2 regions of the Paenibacillus sp. FSL R7-0297 genome follow, and region 1 is predicted to be linked to the other one. Evidence: a T-box and tRNA genes for the amino acid it is inferred to sense, from the RefSeq annotation. Region 1 holds a T-box; the other holds one or more tRNA genes.
The links. The T-box of region 1 lies ahead of MKZ24_RS11370 (arginine--tRNA ligase). A T-box ahead of a tRNA ligase gene usually reads a tRNA of that ligase, here a tRNA-Arg.

Region 1 (11,289 bases):
TCTCCAGTATTCTCCTTATTACCCTGATAACCGGCAGGTGGAAACGGGGAATACCTAAAATTTAATATGATTTATGCGGCGGCAGGCGGAGACGGGTCCGCGTCCTTAAGACATTGTGCATGTGGTGCATGTGCCCTGCGGGAGCCTGACACAGCTTTTTCATAATCTGTCCGCCGGTCAGGCGGACTGACAATCAGCTATTGCGGGCAAAACATCAGATTCCCAAGCTAACCGCAGTCTTGTCCGCAATAGAGGATATCATTCGCACGTCAGATTTATATTTTTGTGTACTTGGAAAAGAGATTTACTTTTACCAAGAGAATCATTATGATAATGAGTGAGTACTCACTCATAATGCTAAGAATTGAGGAGATCACAATGAAGCAAGCCCCCCCAGTGATTACAGTAACCCATGTTGACCGGGCTTTCGGCAGCAAGAAGGTATTGAAGGATATTACGCTGCAGGTGGAGCAGGCGGAAACCTTCGGAATTCTGGGCCCGTCCGGCTCCGGCAAAACCACGCTGGTCAAGCTGCTCACGGGCATAGACGAAGTTACCTCCGGCGAGATTAACGTCCTTGGGGTACGGATGCCGAAGCTTGCCATGCTGCAGCAGATCGGCTATATGGCCCAGTCCGATGCACTATACACTGAACTGAGCGCCAAGGAGAATCTGGAGTTCTTCGCTTCCCTCTACGGTCTGAAGGGCGGCAACCGGACACGGCGGATCAGAGATGTAATGGAGCTGGTGAACCTGCAGGAGCATTTGCGCAAAAGAGTAGACCAATACTCCGGAGGCATGAAACGCCGGCTGTCCCTGGCTATCGCGCTGCTGCATGAGCCGCCGCTGCTGCTGCTGGATGAACCCACAGTCGGGATTGATCCAGTGCTGCGCCAGTCGATCTGGAAGGAACTTAAGGCGTTGAACCGTAAAGGCACCACGATTGTACTCACCACACATGTTATGGATGAAGCGGAGAAATGCGGCCGGCTGGCTATGATCCGGGATGGCGTTCTGCTCGCTGTAGACACGCCCGCCGGACTGCTGCAGGCAACCGGCTCCGCTACCATTGAAGAAGCCTTCCTGTACTATGGAGGTGTGCGCTCATGAGAATCCGTGCGATTACCCTGAGAATTCTGCAGCAATTCATCCATGATAAAAGAACCATGGCGCTGATGTTCATCGCCCCCCTGCTGGTGCTCAGCTTGATGAGCCTGGTCTTTAACAGCGACGCTTATAAGCCGAAGATTGGCGTAGCCTCCGGTGCTGCAGTGTTCAGTACCGCGCTGGAAGCCCAGAAGGCTGAAGTTACCAGCTATGATAATGATGAATCCGGCAACGCCGCCCTTCAGTCCGGGGACATTGATGCTTATATTACAATGAAGGGAACCACTCCTGAGATCATGCTGGAAGGCAGCAACCCGACCGCTAACCGTGCCGTGATGATGGCCATGCAGGAAGCTATGCAGAGCCTGCAGCCGTCAGCGGCTGGCAGCGTACAGCATCAGCCGCAGATCAGCTATCTGTACGGCGCCGAGGATATGAAGACGATCGACCGTTTCGGCCCGATTATGATCGGGGTATTTGTATTCTTTTTCGTCTTCCTGATCGCGGGCGTCTCCTTCCTGCGCGAGCGGACCACAGGAACACTGGAACGCCTGCTCTCCACTCCGCTGAAACGCTGGGAAATCGTGCTAGGATATGTCTGCGGCTTCGGTATCTTCACCGTCTTTCAGGCGTTGCTGATCTCCTGGTTCTCGATCCAGGTGCTTGGCATTATGATGGCCGGAAGCTTCGGCTACGTTCTGCTGATAACCTTGCTGCTCTCGATGTCGGCACTGACACTCGGCACCCTGCTCTCGGCATTTGCCGCTAATGAGCTCCAGATGATCCAGTTCATTCCCCTGGTCATTGTGCCGCAGATTTTCCTGAGCGGATTATTTCCGATGGATACCCTTCCGCTCTGGCTGCAGCGCGTAGGATTGGCAACCCCCATCTACTACGGCGCCCAGGCACTGATGGATATCATGATCCGCGGCAAGGGATGGAATGATATCGCTCTTGATGTATTCGTGCTGATCGGCTTCTCCCTGCTGTTCATGCTGCTGAATGTGCTGGCCTTGCGCAAGCACCGCAGAATGTAACTTCGAATTCGCAGTATGGGCTGTGGTACACTTGAAGGTAAGAGCAAGAGAGTTGGAGGGTCCATTATGGAGAAAGACAAGGCTGCAGAGCAGCAGGGGCAGGAGCAGTGGATTCAAGAGCTGCTGGCCCTCAGTGAAAAGGAAAAAATGACCCCCAAGCAGAGGTCCATTCTGCAGGCGGCCATTGATACATTCTCGGAGAAGGGGTTCTCAGCAGCCGCCACCAGTGAGATCGCCCAGAAGGCGGGCGTGGCTGAGGGAACGATCTTCCGCTACTACAAAACCAAAAAAGATCTGCTGCTGGCCATCGTAGTCCCCACCATGAGCCGGATGATCGCTCCGTTTGTGATGCGTAATTTCAGCGGTGTGCTGGATGTACCCTTTGAGAGCTATGATGCCTTCCTTAAGGCATTCATGGTGAACCGGCTCGATTTCGCCCGTAAGAATCTCAAAATTATCAGAATCCTTATCCAGGAGATCCCCTTCCAGCCCGCGCTCAGAGAACAGCTGGTCGAGAATATTCTGAGCCAGGTGCTGGAGCGTGTCACTGTAATCACGGATCATTTCAAGGAGCAGGGCCAGCTTACGGATGCTCCCACTCCTGCGATCATCCGCTTCACCATTTCCTCGGTCATCGGCTATCTGCTGGCCCGCCTGCTGCTGATGCCGGACCATGACTGGAATGACGAGGAAGAGATTGAGCAGACCGTCAGCTTCATCATGCACGGAATTGGCGGGGCAAGGTAAAAGCGCAGGCCATATGTAACCCGGCGGGGCAATATACAATCCCCGCCGGGTTTTTGCTTTGTTTTTTACCCATTCCCCTTTTGAAGGCGTACGCCTGTTCTGTTATTATGGGTACTATAACGATTGTCCAACGGGACAAAACAGGTCTTAGCTTGAGAGCAAGTTAGCCATCAGGAATAGAAGGAAGTGAGGATTACATTGGGTTTCCAGGTACCGGAACGGGTAATCAAGCTGCTGTGCGGCAGAGCCGCTTTTGATCAGGGGGTAGCTTATTATCACGCTCATAAGGTTGATCTTATCTATTCTGAGCACAACGATGACGGGGAATATTCGAAATACCGCGCTGCGGTTCATGGACTGGAGAGCCATGAAGTAGTGCTAACCATAGATAGTGACGGTGATGTTAACGGGGAGTGTACCTGCCCGGCTTACTACCGTGGCGGACCTTTTTGCAAACATATTGCAGCTGCACTGGTTAGTGTCCTTTATCTCGGCAAAGATAGGGACATGGACCAGACTCCCGATTCGGATGGGCAAGTGCCGGAGGCGTTCACGGGAGAGACCGGTATACTTACGCCCCGCCATTCCGGCTCTGCCGGAGACGGATACACCGGACGCAGCGGTGACCGGCAGTTGGTGAGCAGCATGCTCGGGATGTTCACCGGAGTGCGGCAGCGGCCGAGTGGAGCCGGAACTTATATGGATCTGCGGACACCGCTTCAGGTAGAGTTCATCTGCAAACCTTTCTCTTACAGCTTCGGCAGCACAATGCTGGGCATAGAACTGAAGGTTGGTCCTAAGCGCCTCTATATCGTGCCCAAAATCCGGGGGTTTCTGGAACGTGTTCACCGGGGTGAACCTTTTGAATTCTCCAGACATTTCAGTTATGATCCCGCCCTGCACAGCTTCTCGAAGGAAGATAATGAGGTGCTCATGAAGCTGATTGAAATCATGCTGAATGAAAAAATATACCGCAGCAGCATCAGCACTTACACTCCGCATACCGGCACCTCGGGAAATGAGCGGCTGCTGGCTATTCCCCCCTTCTTCTGGGAGGGCCTGCTGCCAGCACTCACGGCCGCCCCTGCAGCCCGTCTGCAGCACGGCCAGATCCTGCACGAACGCTTGTCTCTCTCCGCCGAGGCTCTTCCGCTGAGCTTCCAGTTCGATCAGGCGCAAGGAGAGGGGTACCGGCTGGATGTCCAGGGGCTTCAGCAGCTTACGATTCTGGAAGATTACGGGCTGGTATTGTCAGAAGGCAAGCTACTGAAGCTGCCGGTGCAGGAATGCGGGCGTCTCGCTGAGCTGAAAAAGCTGCTGAACCCCTCGCGGCAGGATGGAATTGCCATTGCCCCGGAGCAGATGGAGCCATTCATGGAGGGCGTCATTCCCGGACTCAAAAAATTGGGCCAGGTGTTTATTGCCGATGCCATCGCGGACAGAATCGTTCAGGCCCAGCTTCACGCCAGACTCTATCTCGACCGGGTCAGAGACCGGCTGCTCGCCGGACTTGAATTCCAATATGGCGGGATTGTCATCAATCCGCTGGAGGAGAAGGCGCATGAGCGGAGCAATGAGGTGATTCTGATGCGGGACGGGGAGGCCGAACGGCGGATTCTCGACCTGATGGCCCATGAGTCGTTCGCGCGGACGGAGAGCGGATATATCATGCGGGATGAGGACGGGGAATTCGATTTCCTCCACCATACCATTCCGCTGCTGGAGCCGCTGCTTCAGGTCTATGCCACTACTGCCGTCAAGGAAAGAGTGCTTACGGAGCATGCCATGCCCAAGGTCAGCCTGAGCTGGAATGAGAAGACCGACTGGCTGGACTTCAAGTTCAGCATGGATGGTATTCCGGAGAAGGATATTGTGCTGGTGCTGAAATCCCTGCAGGAAAAGCGTAAATATTACCGGCTGCCGGATGGTGCGCTGCTGCCGCTGGAAACTGCAGAATTCCTGGAAATTATCGCCCTGATGAATGAGCTTGGCGTTCAGAACGGAGAGTTCAATCACGCAGAGTTCTCCCTGCCGCTGGTCCGGGGTCTTCGCCTGCATGCGGATACCGGCAAAGGCGATTCCGTCCAGATCGGCCGGTCGTTCCGGCGGCTGCTGGCCAATCTGGCAAGTCCCGAGAACCTGGACTTCCCTGTGCCGGAGAGTCTGGCTCCTGTACTCCGCGACTATCAGCAGTACGGCTTCCAATGGATGAAGACGCTGGCCCACTACCGCTTCGGCGGCATTCTGGCCGATGACATGGGTCTCGGCAAAACGCTGCAGAGTATCACCTTCCTGCTCTCCGAGCTTGCGGATATCCGTCAGGGCGGAGTCCCTGCGCTCATTGTCAGCCCGGCTTCGCTGCTCTACAACTGGCATAATGAGCTGAAGCGTTTCGCGCCGGATATCAAGGCAGCCATTGCCGACGGCAGTGCGGACGAACGCAACCGGACGCTGCGGAATTCAGCCGGCCATGATGTCATCATTACCTCTTATCCGCTGCTGCGCAGAGATGCCGTGGAATACGCAAAGCGGTCTTTCCATACCCTCATCCTGGATGAAGCGCAGATGATTAAGAACCATGAGACGCAGACTGCCCAGGCCGTTAAGCTCCTGCAAGCCCGGTACCGCTTCGCGCTTACGGGAACGCCGGTGGAGAACGCGCTGGAGGACCTGTGGTCAATCTTCGGCGTGGTATTTCCCGGGCTGTTCCCCGGCAAGAAGGCCTTCCATGACCTTCCCCGGGAGACTGTGGCCAAGCGTACCCGCCCCTTCCTGCTGCGCCGCCTCAAAAGCGATGTCCTGAAGGAACTGCCGGACAAAATCGAATCACTGCAGGCCTCTGAGCTGCTGCCGGAGCAGAAAAGGCTCTACGTCGCTTATTTGGCCAGACTGCGCAAGGAAGCGCTCAAGCATCTGGACAGCGACAGCTTCGGCAACGGCCGGATCAAAGTCCTCGCCGGTCTCACCCGGCTGCGCCAGCTGTGCTGCCACCCTTCCCTGTTCGTGGAAGGATACACTGGTGGATCGGGCAAATTCGAGCAGCTGCTGGAGATTATCGATGAATGCCGCAGCTCCGGCAAACGGATGCTGATCTTCTCACAGTTCACGCAAATGCTGGGGATGATCGGGCGCGAATTGGCCCTGCTGGGTATCCCGCACTTCTATCTGGACGGACAAACACCGGCTTCCCAGCGTACCCAGCTATGCACCCGTTTCAATGAAGGGGAACGCGATCTTTTTCTGATCTCGCTGAAGGCGGGCGGCACCGGTCTTAATCTGACCGGTGCCGACACGGTCATTCTCTATGATCTGTGGTGGAATCCGGCTGTCGAGCAGCAGGCTGCCGACCGTGCCCACCGGATCGGACAGAAGAAGGTCGTGCAGGTCATCCGCCTGGTTGCGCAGGGAACCGTAGAAGACAAGATGTACGCGCTGCAGCAGAAGAAGAAGAATCTGATTGATGAAGTGATACAGCCGGGACAGGAAGCCCTGTCCAGCCTGAGCGAGCAGGATATCCGCGAGATACTTGCGATATGACCGGAGGCGAAGCGTGAGTTGTGGGCGAATGGAGCGGAGGCTGACTGCGGGGTAGGACGTTTTGCCGCGGGCAGGTACGGGTTAGGCGTTTTAAACTGCGGGCAAGCTGCGAGCAAGGTATGCCAAGCGTCTACGTTCTTAGAGCCTCCGTTCTAATTGCACTTGATACAGCAGAATTCAGTGAAACTGGTGGTTTTCAGTGAAAATATGCTGAAGATCCTATCCTCTACGCCAAAAATAAAACAGGTATGCTCCTGAGCCTATAGGCTTGGGAGGTCCCTGTTTTATTTATTTCTATTGGCTTGCAGTGCTGGGTTTAGACAATTGTAATTCCGCCGCTGGCATAACGGTCAACCGTTGTCGCTACATCAATTCCGGCTGATACCGTTGCCGAGAAGACCAGCAGCAGACCTCGATAGGTCCTGTTGATAAAATCGGCATCCCGTCTCATTCCTCCTTCCATATCTAGCATTTACGGCGTGAAACTCAGTTACTAGCGACGGTTGATCATTAATCGCACAATATAATAATATTCGTGCGTCCTCTAGTCAGTGTGTACATAAGACAGGTTCCATTCACCAATATCTGTTGGGACGCATATCTTTTTATTAAGGAGAGACCGCACTTGCTGCCGCTTTCCCGAAGAATGCCCAACGGAAGAAGGGAGTCCTATGCCCCCTCCTGGAAGAGGAAAAAGACCTGCCGCCAAAAAACCACCGGCCAGCTCCAAAACACAAACTCCAAAAGGGCTTGAGTTCGCGGTAGCTGCTCTTCTTTTGACCGGCAAGCTGAAAGTAGACTCCATCCAGATGTACACGGACGCATCGATGTTCGTCAGTCTGGTAGGCAAATATAAAACCTTAAGTGATCTTAGCAACGACAACGTCGATAAGCTGGTCAGCTTCCTTGATGACAACAGCAGTCTCACCCTGAACGAGATTATGACCGCTTTGAAAAAGAAAGCTGAAAACTCCTGACCACCTAATTAGAAAGTGAAAGTGAGGCGCGGGGATATGGACAGTTTTGACGGAGAGGGTTTCGCTGGCGGTCTGCTGCTGGTAATTGTAATTGCCCTGCTGATTTATGGTTCTACGGACATCAAGAATCTGACCGGTGCGCCTACTGCGGACTAGGCATTTCCTCTGTCAGAGATTCTGAAGAGGTCTGCTTGCCGAGCTGGCTTTGTAGTCCATTGCCAGGCGGCATCTATGTGATTACTTATGATAAATAAAGCTGCCCTAACTATACTGGGGACAGCACCCTGTTTGTGAGGCAGGGATCAAAATGCCTGGCAAGTTTAAGCAGCCCGTCACCGAAAATCCATCGGTGACGGGCTATTTAGCTTCACTGGAATCCGAATTTATCTGAATTCTACTCTGCCAAGCTTAGTTTATTTTTTGAATCAGGATTGAGGCATTGGCATTGACTTGTGTTCCGCCTGACAGCGTCTGCAGCGAAATTGCCGCTGAACTGGAATGATTGCGCAGAGTCAGGGAATCTCCCGCTGCCGCTACAACAATCACCATTCCGGGATTGGCCTGAGTTCCGGCGCAAGAACCATATATGCCGCCTGCAACAGAAGTACCATTTTGAAAAAGTGAAAATTGATTGGGCTCAACTCCCGTTGCGTTGAACCAAACTGCATAATCTCCAGCAGTACCTATAGGAATCACAGAACTTCCTGCCGTGTATGTAATTGCCCCAATTATAGGAGCATTATTACTAAAAGTAACATCGGCCTCCAAAGGAACCGTTTGGGCAGCCGAATTATAAATATACGCATACTCGGAAAGACCAGCCGGACTGGTCCCTGTCGCTCCCGTCGCTCCCGTAACCCCAGTCGCGCCTCCTTCGCCTGTGGTAGTTCCCAGAAGTTCAGCAGAAACCAGTCGGTGTGGCGTTACTAAGCCGCCTGAGCTATTTTTTCCCCAGACTGAGACTTGCACCTGTTCATCAATGGTTCCCGAAGTGACAAAAATAAACTCAAATGCATCCAAATCCGCATAATACGTGGTTGTCACTACCTGATTGGGCAGTACATTCAACGTTTCACTGACATATAGCGTGCGGGTTCCATCCAGATAGTAACCCTCTACCGTCACCAAGGAAGACATGGTATCACTTCGGTTATCGATTTTGACCGTGACCTGCTGGGTAGGTCTAAGCCCGCCTACCGCATTATTTTCAATCGGTCCTGTAGATAAAAAGCTCATCTTGAGTTCTCCTCTCCGAATATTTTAATTGTGACAACAACTTACTATATTCGAGCCATCACTGGAGGTGTGGACAAAGCCGGATATCTATTGCAAATACCGGATGTTATGGGTAGCATTTTACGGAAACAAGGTTCAGCTTGACATTCCGCTATTGCTTTCTTCCAGAAATTCGCTATACTGATAAAAATCATATTGAATCAATGACCGGGAGAGTAATGGCCCTGAACCCTAGTCCCCAGCGAGCCGGGAGAGTGTAAGCCGGTACAGATCAGGATTATGAAGCGCACCCGTGAGATGGACTTCTGAACTAAGAGTAGGAAGCCCCGGCCAAGGACCGTTAACCTGTAAGGTGGCTGAACTGCAGGTTCGGCAACGAGAGTGGTACCGCGAGCGCATAAGCCTCGTCTCTTTTGAGACGAAGGCTTTTTTTGTCGTCTATTCTTTGTTCATTAGAATTCTGCACTAACCTACGGGCTTTAGCCGCCGCTTACACTTTTCACAACTATAGGAGGTATTTACTCATGTTAATGCTAAGCCAGCTTATCAAGAATAGTCTGGAACAATGTATTCACAAAGTATCTGAAGACCTGGGAGTTCCCGGCAGCACTCCGGTAAAGGCGGCTCTGGAGCAGCCGGCCAATGCGGAGCATGGTGATTATTCCAGCAATATTGCCATGCAGTTGGCCCGTACTCTGCGCAAAGCCCCGATTGCTATCGCTGAACTAATTATCGCTGAGCTTAAACAGTCTGGTTCTGTAAACGGCCTGCTGCAGAGAATCGAGGTTGCCGCACCGGGGTTCATTAATATGTACATCGATTGGCAGGTATGGGCCACGACTGAGTTCAAGCTGCCACTGGCAGCTGGCGAGAAGGTTATTGTGGAGCATACTTCGGTGAACCCGAACAAATCCATGCATATCGGGCACCTGAGAAACTCCTGTATCGGGGATGCGCTGGTTAGAATTCTGAGAAAAACCGGCTACACGGTCGAGGTACATAACTACGTGGATGATCTGGGCAATCAGCTTGCAGATACTGTAGTCGGCCTCTTGAATGTCCCGCTGGCCGGAGAGCATGTCCGTTTCGGAGATTACTGCTGGGATATTTACGCTGAGATCAACAAGGAGTACGCGGAGCATCCGGAGTCTGTACATAAGCGGACTGAAATACTTCACGCGCTGGAACAAGGTGACGGCAACACCGCATGGATCGGCAACCTTGTCGCCGGTCAAATTGTGAAAGAGCATGTGGAGGAAATGCGCAACTTCGGGATTAACTATGACCTGCTGGTCTGGGAGAGCAGTATTCTGAAAGGAGGCTTTTGGTCTTCCGCCTTCGGTCTTTTGTCGCAGACAGATGTGTTCGTTCAGGAGAGTGAAGGCAAGCTGGCCGGCTGCTGGATTCTGAAGCAATCCGCTGGCACTGGCGCACAGGATGCACTGGAGACACCGGAGACAGAAGAGGAGCATCAGAAGGATAAGGTGCTGGTGCGCTCGAACGGGATTTTGACCTATACGGCCAAGGATATCGCTTATCATCTGTGGAAATTCGGCCTCTTAGATAAGGACTTCGCCTACCTCGAATTTAGCAGTGGGCTGTGGACGACTGGCTTGAGCGGTGAGGTGCTGCCTTTTGGACATGCAGATAAGGTCGTTAACGTGATCGATTACAGACAAGAATATCCGCAGGCGATGGTGAAGCAGGCGTTTCAGGCACTGGGATACCACGAGCAGGCGGAGCGGCTGCATCATGTAAGTTATGGTGTGGTTTCGCTAAGTCCGGCTTCCGCTGCCGGGCTCGGTCTGGATACATCCTCCGGTAAAAGCTCCTATGCCATGTCCGGACGCCAGGGCATCGGCATCAAGGTCACTGAGCTAGTCCGGCTTATGGAGGATTCCATCGAGGCTACCCGTTCCGACAAAAACGGCCTGTCCAGCCGGCTCATCGCCACCGCTGCCATCCGCTACTATCTGCTGCGCTTCAATCTGGGTACTGAGATTGTGTTTGACTTCAAACAAGCCATGGAGATTTCCGGCAACACTGGCGTTTATCTGATGTATGCCTTTGCCCGGGCAAGCCGTGTGCTCAGTAAAGGCAGCGCCCTGGCGGAGAGCGGTACCGGGAATAGCGAAGGTAACGAGCTTGACGGGAGCCGGGAGTATGGGGGGCACGGGAATATCGGGGATAGCGGGAGCAGCGCGCATGGCTCGAGCAGCGGGCTTGACGGGAGCAGCGCGTATGCCTCGAGCAGCGGGCTTGGCGGGAGCAGCGCACATGGCTCGAGCAGCGGGCTTGACGAGAGCAGCGCGTATGCCTCGAGCAGCGGGCTTGGCGGGAGCAGCGCACATGGTGGGCTTCCGCTCTTTCCGCCGCACCTTGAAGCAGCCGAGCTCGCCCTGCTGAGACAGCTCAGCCTCTGGCAAGACACCCTATATACGGCAAGCCGGGAGCTTACGCCGAATACGATCTGTAACTACGCGTACAGTCTGGCGTCGCTGTTCAGCAACTTCTACTCCGCCTGCCCGATCCTCAAAGGAGAGGCCTCCAGCATCGCCTTCCGTCTCTGGCTGACCCAGAGCTTCACCGATACTTTAGGAGAGGCGCTGGATGTACTCGGGCTGCCTAAGCCGGAGCGGATGTAAGCT
Region 2 (11,289 bases), 1.7 Mb from region 1:
TTGTCCAGGTTCTTCGGGGAGTAAGCCACGAAGCCTTGAACCGTCTCGCTGAAGGTTGTCAGACATACGAAGTGCAGACCTTCAGGGAACTTAGGGCCACGGTCGAAACCGCGGAAGTCAGAGTTCGTGAATACTTGCGACAGCTGAATGGCACGGTCAGGACGGAAGTTAAGGAAAATGACAGAATCGCCGCTTTCCACTGTCGCAACCGGGTTGCCCAGGCTATCTACAATCACACTTGGCTCTACAAATTCATCATACACAGAATTCTGGTAAGATCCAGTGATTGCCTGAAGTGCATCGGTATATTTAGGACCTTCGCCATACACCATTGCACGATAAGCCTTCTCTACACGTTCCCAGCGTTTGTCACGGTCCATGGCATAATAACGTCCGGATACCGTAGCAATCGTACCTACGCCAACCTCTTCGATCTTGGCTACCAGTTCCTGAATGAACTTCTGTCCACTGTCGGGTGGTACGTCGCGGCCATCCATGAAGGCATGAATATAAACTTCATGCAAATCTTCTTTTTTGGCCAGATCGAGCATCGCGAACAGGTGGTTAATGTGACTGTGCACGCCGCCATCGGATACAAGTGCATAGAGGTGAAGCTTTTTGCCGGTTGTTTTGGCGCTTCTCACCGCAGCAACCAGCGTTTCGTTCTCGAAGAATTCCCCATCACGGATAGACTTATCGATGCGGGTCAGATCCTGGTATACGATCCGGCCTGCGCCGATGTTAAGGTGCCCTACTTCAGAGTTACCCATTTGTCCTTCCGGCAGACCTACAGCTTCACCGCAAGCGGTAAGTGTAGTGTTCGGATATTGTTTCAGGTAACGGTCGTAGTTCGGTTTGTTGGCTTGGGCAACTGCGTTGCCTTCATCCGTATTACGCAAACCGAAACCGTCCATGATGATTAGAGCTACAGGTTTTGGTGCTGACATTCTTATTTCGCCCCCTCAACGAGTGAAACGAAGGAAGCAGGCTGCAGGCTGGCACCGCCGACTAGAGCGCCGTCGATGTCGCTTTGACTCATGTACTCCGTTACATTCTCAGGCTTTACGCTACCGCCGTATTGGATACGGACAGCTTCAGCAGTTGCTTCATCGTACAGGCCTTTTACAAGGGTACGGATGTAAGCAATAACTTCATTAGCGTCCTGGGAAGTAGAGGATTTACCTGTACCAATAGCCCAGATAGGCTCATAAGCGATAACTACGCTTGCTGCCTGTTCCGCGCTAAGTCCGGCAAATGCCGCTTCAGTCTGCACTTTGCATACATCTTTAGTCTGGTCCGCTTCGCGCTCTTCGAGCTTTTCGCCTACACAGACAATTGGAGTAATACCATGGCGGAATGCCGCATGCATTTTTTTGTTGACGATTTCGTCCGTCTCGCCGAAGTATGCACGGCGTTCGGAGTGGCCGATAATAACGTATTCCACGCCGAGATCTTTCAGCATTACACCGCTGATCTCGCCTGTGTAAGCACCGTTATCTTCGAAGTGAAGGTTCTGAGCACCAATTTTGATGCTGGTGCCTTGTACCGCTGCAACAAGTGCAGGCAGGTTAGTGAATGGTGCGCAGATTACAGTCTCTACGCCTTCAACTTCCGCCTGGCCTTTGATTTCAGCGATGAAGCCTTCGGCTTCCGGAACGGTTTTGAACATTTTCCAGTTGCCGGCAATGATAGGTGTTCTACTCATAGTAATGGAATGCCTCCTTCTACCTTCTACGTCTTACTTGTCGTTCAGTGCTTCTACGCCTGGAAGTGCCTTACCTTCCATGAACTCGAGTGATGCGCCCCCGCCAGTGGAGATATGATCCATTTGGTCTGCGAGGTGGAATTTCTCAGCAGCTGCCGCGGAATCACCACCGCCGATAACTGTGTAGCCTTCGGTAGTTGCGCAAGCCTGGGCTACAGCAATTGTACCTTCAGCGAAGATATCAATTTCGAATACGCCCATAGGTCCGTTCCAAACAACCAGCTTGGAGTTTTTGATGATATCGGCATAAATTTCACGGGTTTTAGGACCGATGTCCAGACCTTCCCAGCCAGCAGGAATTTCAGTCACATCTACAATTTTGGTGTTGGCATCTGCGCCGAACTTGTCAGCGATAACTACGTCAACCGGAAGCACAAAGTTTTTGCCGAGTGCTTTGGCTTTTTCGATAAATCCAAGCGCAGCATCGATCTTGTCGTTGTCTACCAAAGAATTTCCGATTTCGTAACCTTGTGCTTTGGTGAAGGTGTAAGAAAGGCCGCCGCCAATCAATACGTTGTCAGCCAGAGTCAGCAGGTTGTCGATCACGTCAATTTTGTCTTTAACTTTGGATCCGCCGATGATCGCAGTGAAAGGACGTTCAGGATTGGACAGGGCTTTGCCCAGAACGGACAATTCCTTCTCCATCAGAAGGCCGGATACTGCAGGCAGGAAGTGAGCGATACCCTCTGTCGAAGCATGGGCACGGTGAGCCGCACCGAATGCGTCATTGACGAACAGGTCAGCCAGTTCAGCGAACTGCTTAGCCAGTTCAGGATCGTTCTTTTCTTCACCTTTATAGAAACGGACATTCTCAAGCACAAGCACGTCGCCTTCGTTCAGTTCAGCGATTTGTGCTTTTACCGCTTCGCCAATCGCTTCATCAGCTTTGGCTACCGGTTTGCCGAGCAATTCGGACAGACGTACAGCTGCGGAAGTCAACCGCATGGAATCGACGAATTCACCTTTAGGACGGCCCATATGGCTGGCCAGAATGACCTTTGCACCGTTCTCAATCAGGTATTTAATTGTTGGAAGGGTTTCGCGGATACGGGTATCATCAGTGATCTTACCGTCTTCCACTGGCACGTTGAAATCCACACGCACGAATACGCGTTTGCCTTTTACTTCTACATCACGGACACTTTTTTTGTTCATGATTAACATTTCCTCCACACCCAAAATTGGTTCATTCACGAATCCATTTCATTTAGAAAGAGCGGAAACAGACTTTCATTGTTTCCGCTCTATTGTACTGCCTATATAAAATCGGTATTATTGAGCAAGTTTAGCGAATTTTTCTAGAGTACGAACGAGCTGTGCAGTGTAGGACATTTCATTGTCATACCAAGCAACGGTCTTAACCAGTTGTTTGTCGCCAACAGTCAGAACTTTAGTTTGTGTAGCATCGAACAGGGAACCGAAAGTCATACCCTTGATGTCGGAAGATACGATTTCATCTTCAGTGTAGCCGTAAGTTTCCGGATCGGAAGCTTCTTTCATGGCTGCGTTGATTTCTTCAACAGTTACGCTCTTATCCAGAACAGTAACCAGCTCAGTCAGGGAACCCGTAGCTACAGGCACACGTTGTGCTGCACCGTCAAGTTTGCCTTTAAGTTCTGGAATTACCAGGCCGATTGCTTTTGCAGCACCGGTAGTGTTAGGGATGATGTTCTCAGCAGCAGCGCGGGCACGTCTGAAGTCGCCTTTAGCGTGTGGAGCATCAAGTGTATTCTGGTCACCTGTGTAAGCGTGGATAGTAGTCATCAAGCCTTCGATGATACCGAATTTGTCGTTCAGAACTTTGGCCATAGGAGCCAGACAGTTCGTTGTGCAAGATGCGCCGGAGATTACTGTTTCGCTACCGTCAAGGATGTCATCGTTAACGTTGTAAACAACAGTCTTCATGTCGCCTGTAGCTGGAGCGGAAATAACTACTTTCTTAGCTCCGCCTTTAAGGTGCTTTTCAGCTGCTTCTTTAGTTGTGAAGAAACCTGTGCATTCCAGAACGATATCAACGCCAAGCTCTCCCCAAGGAAGTTCTTCAGGGTTGCGGTTCGCCAGAACCTTAACATCTTTACCGTTAACTTTGAAGAAGCCGTCGTGAACTTCAACATCGCCTTGGAATTTACCTTGAGTTGTATCATATTTAAGCAAATGAGCAAGCATCTTAGCGTCAGTCAAGTCATTGATTGCTACCACTTCGATACCTTCTACATTTTGAATACGGCGGAATGCAAGGCGTCCAATACGTCCAAAACCGTTAATACCAACTTTTACACTCATTGAATAGTTCCTCCTAGATTTCGTTTTATTTATTCAAGACAAGCCGTGAGGCTCGTCAAGACAACAAGGTTAAGTATAATGCATAATACCTTTGCGCGCGTCCCATAAAATGGAATCTATAGGACCTCTTGCAATTGTTTGTCGATTTCTTTGCCGATTTCGATAGCAGCCGCCTCGTCTGTTACGAGAATATCCTCTTGGCCGAACCGCAGCATCGCATGAATGGCCTTAGCCTTGCGTTTGCCGCCGGCAATACCGATGACGACTTCTGTACGGATAATGTCTTCCAGGCGCAGCCCCATGGTCAGCATGGTATGAACCACCTCGCCATTCTCATTGAAATAATATCCGAACGATTCGGCTACCGCACCCTCGTCCTGAATCTCTGAGATTGTACCGGGGTCCAGCTTGCGGCGGTGAGTCATTTCAATGGCATCGCCAATTCCATGCACAATAATACGCGATCTGCGGATAATCTGCACAATCTCTCCAATATTGGAGTCCAGTGCGAGCGACTGATAGGCATCGCCGCTGAGCAGATCAGGCACATGCAGCAGACGGTAATTGGCACCAATCCGTTTGGCCATGGTCGAAGCAATGGTGTTGGCTTGGATCTCCATGCTCTCTCCCAGTCCTCCGCGCGCCGGAACTACCCAGGCGTTCTTATAGGAAAGGGATAGCGGCGGGGTCAACTGATCGGCCATTTCGGCCAGGGTCGATCCGCCTGTGACGGCAATCGTATCGTCACTGCGCAGTACACTGAGCAGTGCCTTCGAACCTGCACGCCCCAGTTCACGTTTGGTGAACAGCGAGGTCTCGCAGTCGCCAGGTACAACAACTACTTTACTGAGACCGTACGTAGTACGAATTTTCTCTTCCAGATCATCCAGGCCGAAGAGGCTCTTGGCGATCGGCTCCAGCAGGTCAAGCAGTCTGCGACCGGCTTCGCTAATGCGCATGCCGACGCTCTCGATCTCAATGAGCCCTTGCGATTTCAGAAGATCCGTCTCGGCGCGCAGCACCCGCTCGGTCATATCAAGCGAGGCGGCAAGCGTTCGGCGCCCAATAATATCGGACAGCATGATCTGATGTAGAATCGTATACCGTCTCTTAAGGGTTTCCATGAGATCAGGCAGAAGCTGCTTTTGGATTTCCAATAAATTACGCATGCTTTCACTCCTGCAACTTCGTCTTTCTCTTTTCCCTTGTTCGTGGTCTCAAAATGTCCCGGGTTAACTTTTTAAGTCCCACCCATATTCTACCCAAAACTGACGCCGAGTGCAAGTGTTCCGAGACTATAATTCTCAGACCCGTTTCATCTTATACATCTGCCGGTCTGTGAGAGGTAACCACGCCCTTAAGCACATGACTGAAAACCTCCATCACCTGACTGTCAAGTGGGAAGCTATCATCTGCCTGGGAGCCGGAAAATTTTTTTTTGCACAACGGGTTTTACACGTTGCTTTTATGCAATAAGTGTATTATAATAATTTCTGTTGCGCCCGTGGTCCAATGGATATGACGTAGGCCTCCGAAGCCTGAGATCCAAGTTCGATTCTTGGCGGGCGCGCCATTATTTTCACTTTTGTACATAATTTAGCAATGCTTATATTATATTTAACCAAAGAGCCGCTTGATGGCTCTTTTTTTTGAATCTAAGTTTGACTTTCTTTGACTTTTTGTTTGAATTTGTTTATCATGTGGTTAATACGGTAACAGTAAAAAATGAACACATTCGAAGCACCAATTTCAAGGAGGTTTTCCACGTGAGTTATATTCCTATGGTAGTAGAACAGAGCAACCGCGGTGAGCGCGCTTATGACATCTATTCCCGCCTGCTGAAGGACCGCATCATTTTCCTTGGAACGGAGGTTAATGACGTGGTAGCCAATTCCATCATCGCACAAATGCTCTTCCTGGCTGCCGAGGATCCGGATAAGGATATTCACCTGTATGTAAACAGCCCTGGCGGTTCCATTACAGCGGGTATGGCTATATTTGATACAATGCAGTACATTAAACCGGATGTATCCACCATCTGTGTAGGGATGGCCGCTTCCATGGGTGCCTTCCTGCTGAACGCCGGCGCCAAGGGCAAACGCTTCGCCTTGCCGAACAGCGAAATTATGATTCACCAGCCGCTCGGCGGTGCCCAGGGTCAGGCTTCGGATATCGAAATCCGCGCCCGCCGCATCATCAAGCTGCGCGAGAAGCTGAACCGTATCCTGTCCGAACGTACGGGCCAGCCGATCGAGAAGATCGAGAAGGATACCGACCGCGACTACTTCATGAGTGCTGCCGATGCAGCTGAATATGGCATTGTCGATAAAGTCATTGAGAAGACCTTGCCGACTGGCGTTTAATTTCTATACTTCATCAACACATAAAGAGGCTGCCACGGACCTACAGGTCTGCGGCAGCCTCTTTATTTGGCATATATACTGATGTTTCACCTCAAGGTTCCATATCCCAGGGCATCCAGCTTGCCGGCAATCACCCGGTAGCCCCTGCCGTTCGGATGGATATGATCCAGGAACAGCAGCCCCCGCTCATTGCCGGCAAATTCATGATAAATGGAAGCAAACCCCACAACATAACTGCTGTAGCCGGCAGCATAGCGGTTGAACTGCCGCACCCAATCTGTAGCCGCATCCACCTGAGGATACGGATTATAGAGACCTACAATCCGGATAATGTAAGGACTTCGCGTACCCGCCTTCAGCTGTGCCAGAGTATTCATAATATCACTGAAATTCCGTTTGCATTCCCGGAGCGCTTTTTGCAGATATCCATTCAGCTCACCTGGCCTCCCCGCTGCGGCTTTGGCGGCCTTAATCAGATCATTGCCGCCAATAGAGACGGTGATGATCTCCGCATCCTTAACCGCAGAACGAAAGCCGCCATCTGTCTTGAGACGCTGCTCCAGCCCTGCTGTTGTCAGACCGTTCACTCCAAGATTCGCTGAAGCAACCGGAGTCTGCAGCCGCCCTTCCGCCATCCGGCGGTAGACGGGGACAAATCCGTTCCCGGGCAGCGCCCCGAACCCGGTCGTTAATGAATCTCCAATGGCCGTATACTGATAGACCATAGCCTTCCCTCCCCGCTATAAGCTGCTTGCTTTCTTTAGCTTATGACTGCCCGGGGGATGTGGTAACGGCAGGGCGGCCTTAATAGGCCCGCAAAAAAATCCTGCCCTCATGTCTCCGGAGGAAACGCATGGGCAGGATATATGAAACTACTATATTATTTCAGTGCAGCGAACGGACTGCTTCCGTCCGGCAGCAGCTCTTTGAAGCTGAAGATTACCTCCGGGAAGCCTGTAGCGTATGCAGTATACTCATATTGCTGGAAGAAGAGCACGGCTTTGCCCTCTTTCAGATAGAAGTATTTCTCTGTATTCAGGCCTGTGAATCCTCCCAGATAACCTCCGTTTGCTTTGATTTCAGTAGATACCTTGGCATTCAGCTGTTTCTTGTAGTTAGGATTAGCCTTGAACAAATCCCCCAGCAGCAGGCGTTTACCGTCTTTAAGTGAGAAGGTAAAGGCATTGCGGATAGTCGATCCATGTGCACCGCCGGTATATCCGTATTGATTCGTGATCAGACTGAGCACGCCGTCCTGATTATAAGTGACCACATAACCGCCTTCGAATTCATACGGACGGTCGTCCTCGGATTTAAGGGAGATTTGATCTTCGGCGTAAGCCGCGTATTTCTGAATCGTCTGTTTGATTGTATCATTGATTGCCTTCTCAGCCTCGCTACTTGCAAGACCGCTGACCTGTGGATAATCCAGCTTGATTGGTGCATCTTTATGGTCCTTAACATAGCTCTCAGTCTTTATAGTTACCGCATTTTGCGTTCTCTTCATCACATTGAGCCGTCCCGTAGCGGCACTCCAGTCACCCTTGTAGCCTAAGTAATCACTGAGCAGGTCAAACGAAACATAGAAGCGGTTATCCATATTCTTCACTTCATATTCGCCGATAAAATAATTGTTCACTTTAATCGTAGTATAGTATTCAGTAACCGTCAGTTTAGTTTGTGTAGTACCTGTACCGATGGTATACGTCTTCTCTGCTTTATCATAAGATAGCGGCATCCCCAGCGCATCGCGCATAAACGTTACCGGAATCCATACCTTTCCGTCCTGGAAAAGCCCCTTCTGCGCTGCAATCTTGCCGTTTACCTTCAGTACTACCGGGGAGGATGCAGCCTTCACCTGAGCAGCTGCTGGAGCTGCCTGAGTTATACCTGCCGGTATTGCGGCTCCACCGAGCAGCATTCCCGCTGCAATCATTCCTGCGCCCCATTTACGGGCGTATTTCTTCGAAGTATCATTCATTTTCATTGTTGTTCTTCCCCTTCCGCTGGTGCGATGTATTATGACGTGATGTGTTCCCTCAGCTTCACTCTTCCTATTATAGGGATAAGAAGGTCGGCGGATGTTACAATGCGCTTTACAGTTTCTTAAGGATTGAAGAGTCTTTCTATCAACCTTATTACATTTATTTAAACAATTTGAGAGATTTCAACGAAAATTTCTCCTAAAAAAGGCGCCGCCCTGCCATAAACAGCAGAGCAAGCGCCTCTTCGCGGTCACTTTATTTCAATTCATAGGTTACGCTCAGCTGAGTGGTTACTTTAACTTCTCCGGGTTCAACGGAGCTTCCGGCAGCTGAATCATTCGCTGCTTTGGACATGGCGGCCTGTTCAACGAAGACAACCGGGTTATTCCCGTCGTCGTTCTGAATGACCGTTACCACCTGCCCGAGTCCGCGTTTCGCCGCTTTAGCAATCGCTGCCGCTTTTACATCTGCATTCTGCATTGCTTTTTCGATAACCTGTGCTTCAAAGGCTGATGGATCTTCGATCGCAAAGCTTGCATTGCCGATATTGTTCGCGCCTGCCGTCGATGCTGCATCCAGCAATTGTCCGACCTTAGTCAGATCACGGTAGGAAATCTTCAGCGTATGCTGGGCATTATAGCCTTTAACCTGCTGGCCTTCCTTTTCGCTATAGATGTAATTAGGCTGTACATAGAACTGCGTGCTCTGAATATCCTTGTCCGCAATTCCCCAGGTTGTTTTGAATAATGCAGTCAGCTTCGCAATCTTTGCCGCGGTACCCTTCTGCGCCTCTTGTGCAGTATCAGCCGTGGTAGTTACCCCGATGGAGAGATAGACGATATCCGGTTTGATCGCAAGTTCGCCTTTACCGACTACGTTCACAATATTCTTCTGCACCTCATCGGCAGCGTAAGCCTTTTCAGGACCTTTTAGCACCCCGCTCAGCCCCATTCCTCCTATAATCAAGCTTCCTGCCAGCAGCACTGCTCCGATTGATTTGCCAAATTTCATCATGCTTGCCATCCCCTTTCGTTTCTTTAAGTTGTTGGTACCCTCTAGACGGACCAGCATGGCAAAAGTTGCATATCCTATGTACGTTATTTAATAATTTATTCCGTCTCTATCCAGAAACGCCGGATGACATTTCCGTCCTCCTCAATATATTCGCTATCCTCTACTCCGCCATTCTTGCGGATCGTCCGTTCCGATGCTGTATTGACGGCGTCGCAGACCACGAGTGCCTTCTCTATACCCAGTTCAGCAGCTTTCACGAGGGCCTGCTTCAGAAGTTCACTGGCATACCCCTGTCTGCGCTCCGAAGGGACCACGCCATAGCCGATATGCCCGCCTGTACGGAGTAACGCTTCCGTCAGCCGGTGTCTGATGTTCACGGCAGCCACCACCCGCTGATCCGTTGTCACCAGCCAGAAGGTTGAACTGCTCACCCATCCGTCTTTGATATTCACACCGCCGGCATGCTCACGCAGAGACTGAAGCATCCCGGCAAAGTCAGCAGGATCGATCTCGACTACCCAGGGAACGAATGATTCTCCGCTGGCCTTCCACTCTTCATAAAATGCCAGATAGGGCTCTCTGAGAGCTTCTGTAGGCTCCACTAATGTTACCTCACTGCCTTGGATCTGCATCTGTGTATCTCCCCTTATACATAAATAATATGAAAAAAAGCCCCTAAGGGCTTTCGGTAAGACGTGTACCATTTATTGATTCTCGAGTTCTTCCTTACTTACAAGACTTGTCAAAGCGGTTACAGCTTGTTCCGCATCTGCGCCATCTGCGCTGATATAAATCTCCGTACCGGAACTGATCGCAAGGCTCATAATGCCCATGATACTTTTGGCGTTAACTTTTTTATCGTCTTTTTCCACGAAAATCTCCGACGAAAACTTATTAGCTTCTTGCACAAACAATGCTGCCGGCCGAGCATGGAGCCCCGTCTTCAACCGAACAACTACCGGGTGCTTTGTCATGAAACGCTTACCCCCTATTTGAGATCTGCCCAAAAATTTCACATTAATTTTATAATATTATATCATTATAACCTCTACCGCACTAGAAAAAAAATAATCAACTGCCCCGCACCTTGTCAGCCAGCTCATCAATTTTGCGCAAACGGTGGTTTACGCCTGATTTACTGACGGTGCCGCCCAGCATATCGCCAACTTCCTTCAGGTTGATATCCGGGTGTGCAAGTCTGATTTCCGCAACCTCACGCAGCTTATCCGGCAAGCTTTCCAGTCCCACCTCACGCTGCAGCAGCTTGATATTCTCAATCTGGCGTACCGCGGCGCTGATCGTTTTGTTAAGATTGGCCGTTTCGCAGTTGACGATCCGGTTAACGGAGTTACGCATATCGCGCATGATCCGTACGTCCTCGAATTTGAACAGTGCCTGATGGGCTCCGATCAAACTTAAGAATTCAATAATCTTCTCGCCTTCCTTGATGTATAGGATGAAGCCTTTCTTGCGTTCTATGCAGCGGGCATTCAGGTGAAATTCACCAGCCAGCTCCACGAGCGCCTTGCAGTGCTCCTCATACATCGAAGCGATTTCCAGGTGATACGAGGAACCCTCCGGATTATTCACCGAGCCGCCAGCCATGAAGGCCCCGCGCAGGTAAGCACGCTTGCAGCAGTTCTTGCCGACGATTTCATCATCGATCCCATCGGTGAAGATGAAGCCTTCCGAGACAATCCGCAGATCCTTCAGGATCTCCTGAACCCGGTTTGGGATTCTTACGATATAGACGTTATTCTTCTTCAAACGCATTTTTTTACGCACGAGCAGCTCGATATGGACCTGGTAATATTTCTTAAGTAAAGAATATACCCGCCTTGCAATCGCGGCGTTCTCCGTCGAAATGTCGAGAACAACC

Region 2: it has a tRNA-Arg gene. The T-box ahead of MKZ24_RS11370 (arginine--tRNA ligase) is inferred to sense a tRNA for this amino acid. The anticodon was not compared.

What each region holds. Positions count from the first base shown of each region.
Region 1 is NZ_JBBPAQ010000001.1:2,567,837-2,579,125, reverse strand. It holds gene MKZ24_RS11405 (ABC transporter ATP-binding protein) at 379-1,110, shown strand; gene MKZ24_RS11400 (ABC transporter permease) at 1,107-2,144, shown strand; gene MKZ24_RS11395 (TetR/AcrR family transcriptional regulator) at 2,211-2,891, shown strand; gene MKZ24_RS11390 (DEAD/DEAH box helicase) at 3,078-6,428, shown strand; gene MKZ24_RS11385 (hypothetical protein) at 6,745-6,879, opposite strand; gene MKZ24_RS11380 (hypothetical protein) at 7,100-7,405, shown strand; gene MKZ24_RS11375 (hypothetical protein) at 7,814-8,641, opposite strand; T-box leader at 8,836-9,056, shown strand; gene MKZ24_RS11370 (arginine--tRNA ligase) at 9,172-11,286, shown strand.
Region 2 is NZ_JBBPAQ010000001.1:909,755-921,043, forward strand. It holds gene gpmI (2,3-bisphosphoglycerate-independent phosphoglycerate mutase) at 1-947, opposite strand, end outside; gene tpiA (triose-phosphate isomerase) at 950-1,705, opposite strand; gene MKZ24_RS03770 (phosphoglycerate kinase) at 1,739-2,920, opposite strand; gene gap (type I glyceraldehyde-3-phosphate dehydrogenase) at 3,038-4,048, opposite strand; gene MKZ24_RS03780 (sugar-binding transcriptional regulator) at 4,165-5,217, opposite strand; tRNA gene MKZ24_RS03785 (tRNA-Arg) at 5,547-5,621, shown strand; gene clpP (ATP-dependent Clp endopeptidase proteolytic subunit ClpP) at 5,815-6,411, shown strand; gene MKZ24_RS03795 (GDSL-type esterase/lipase family protein) at 6,498-7,136, opposite strand; gene MKZ24_RS03800 (PdaC/SigV domain-containing protein) at 7,292-8,398, opposite strand; gene MKZ24_RS03805 (SIMPL domain-containing protein) at 8,652-9,410, opposite strand; gene MKZ24_RS03810 (GNAT family N-acetyltransferase) at 9,506-10,042, opposite strand; gene MKZ24_RS03815 (HPr family phosphocarrier protein) at 10,115-10,384, opposite strand; gene whiA (DNA-binding protein WhiA) at 10,482-11,289, opposite strand, start outside.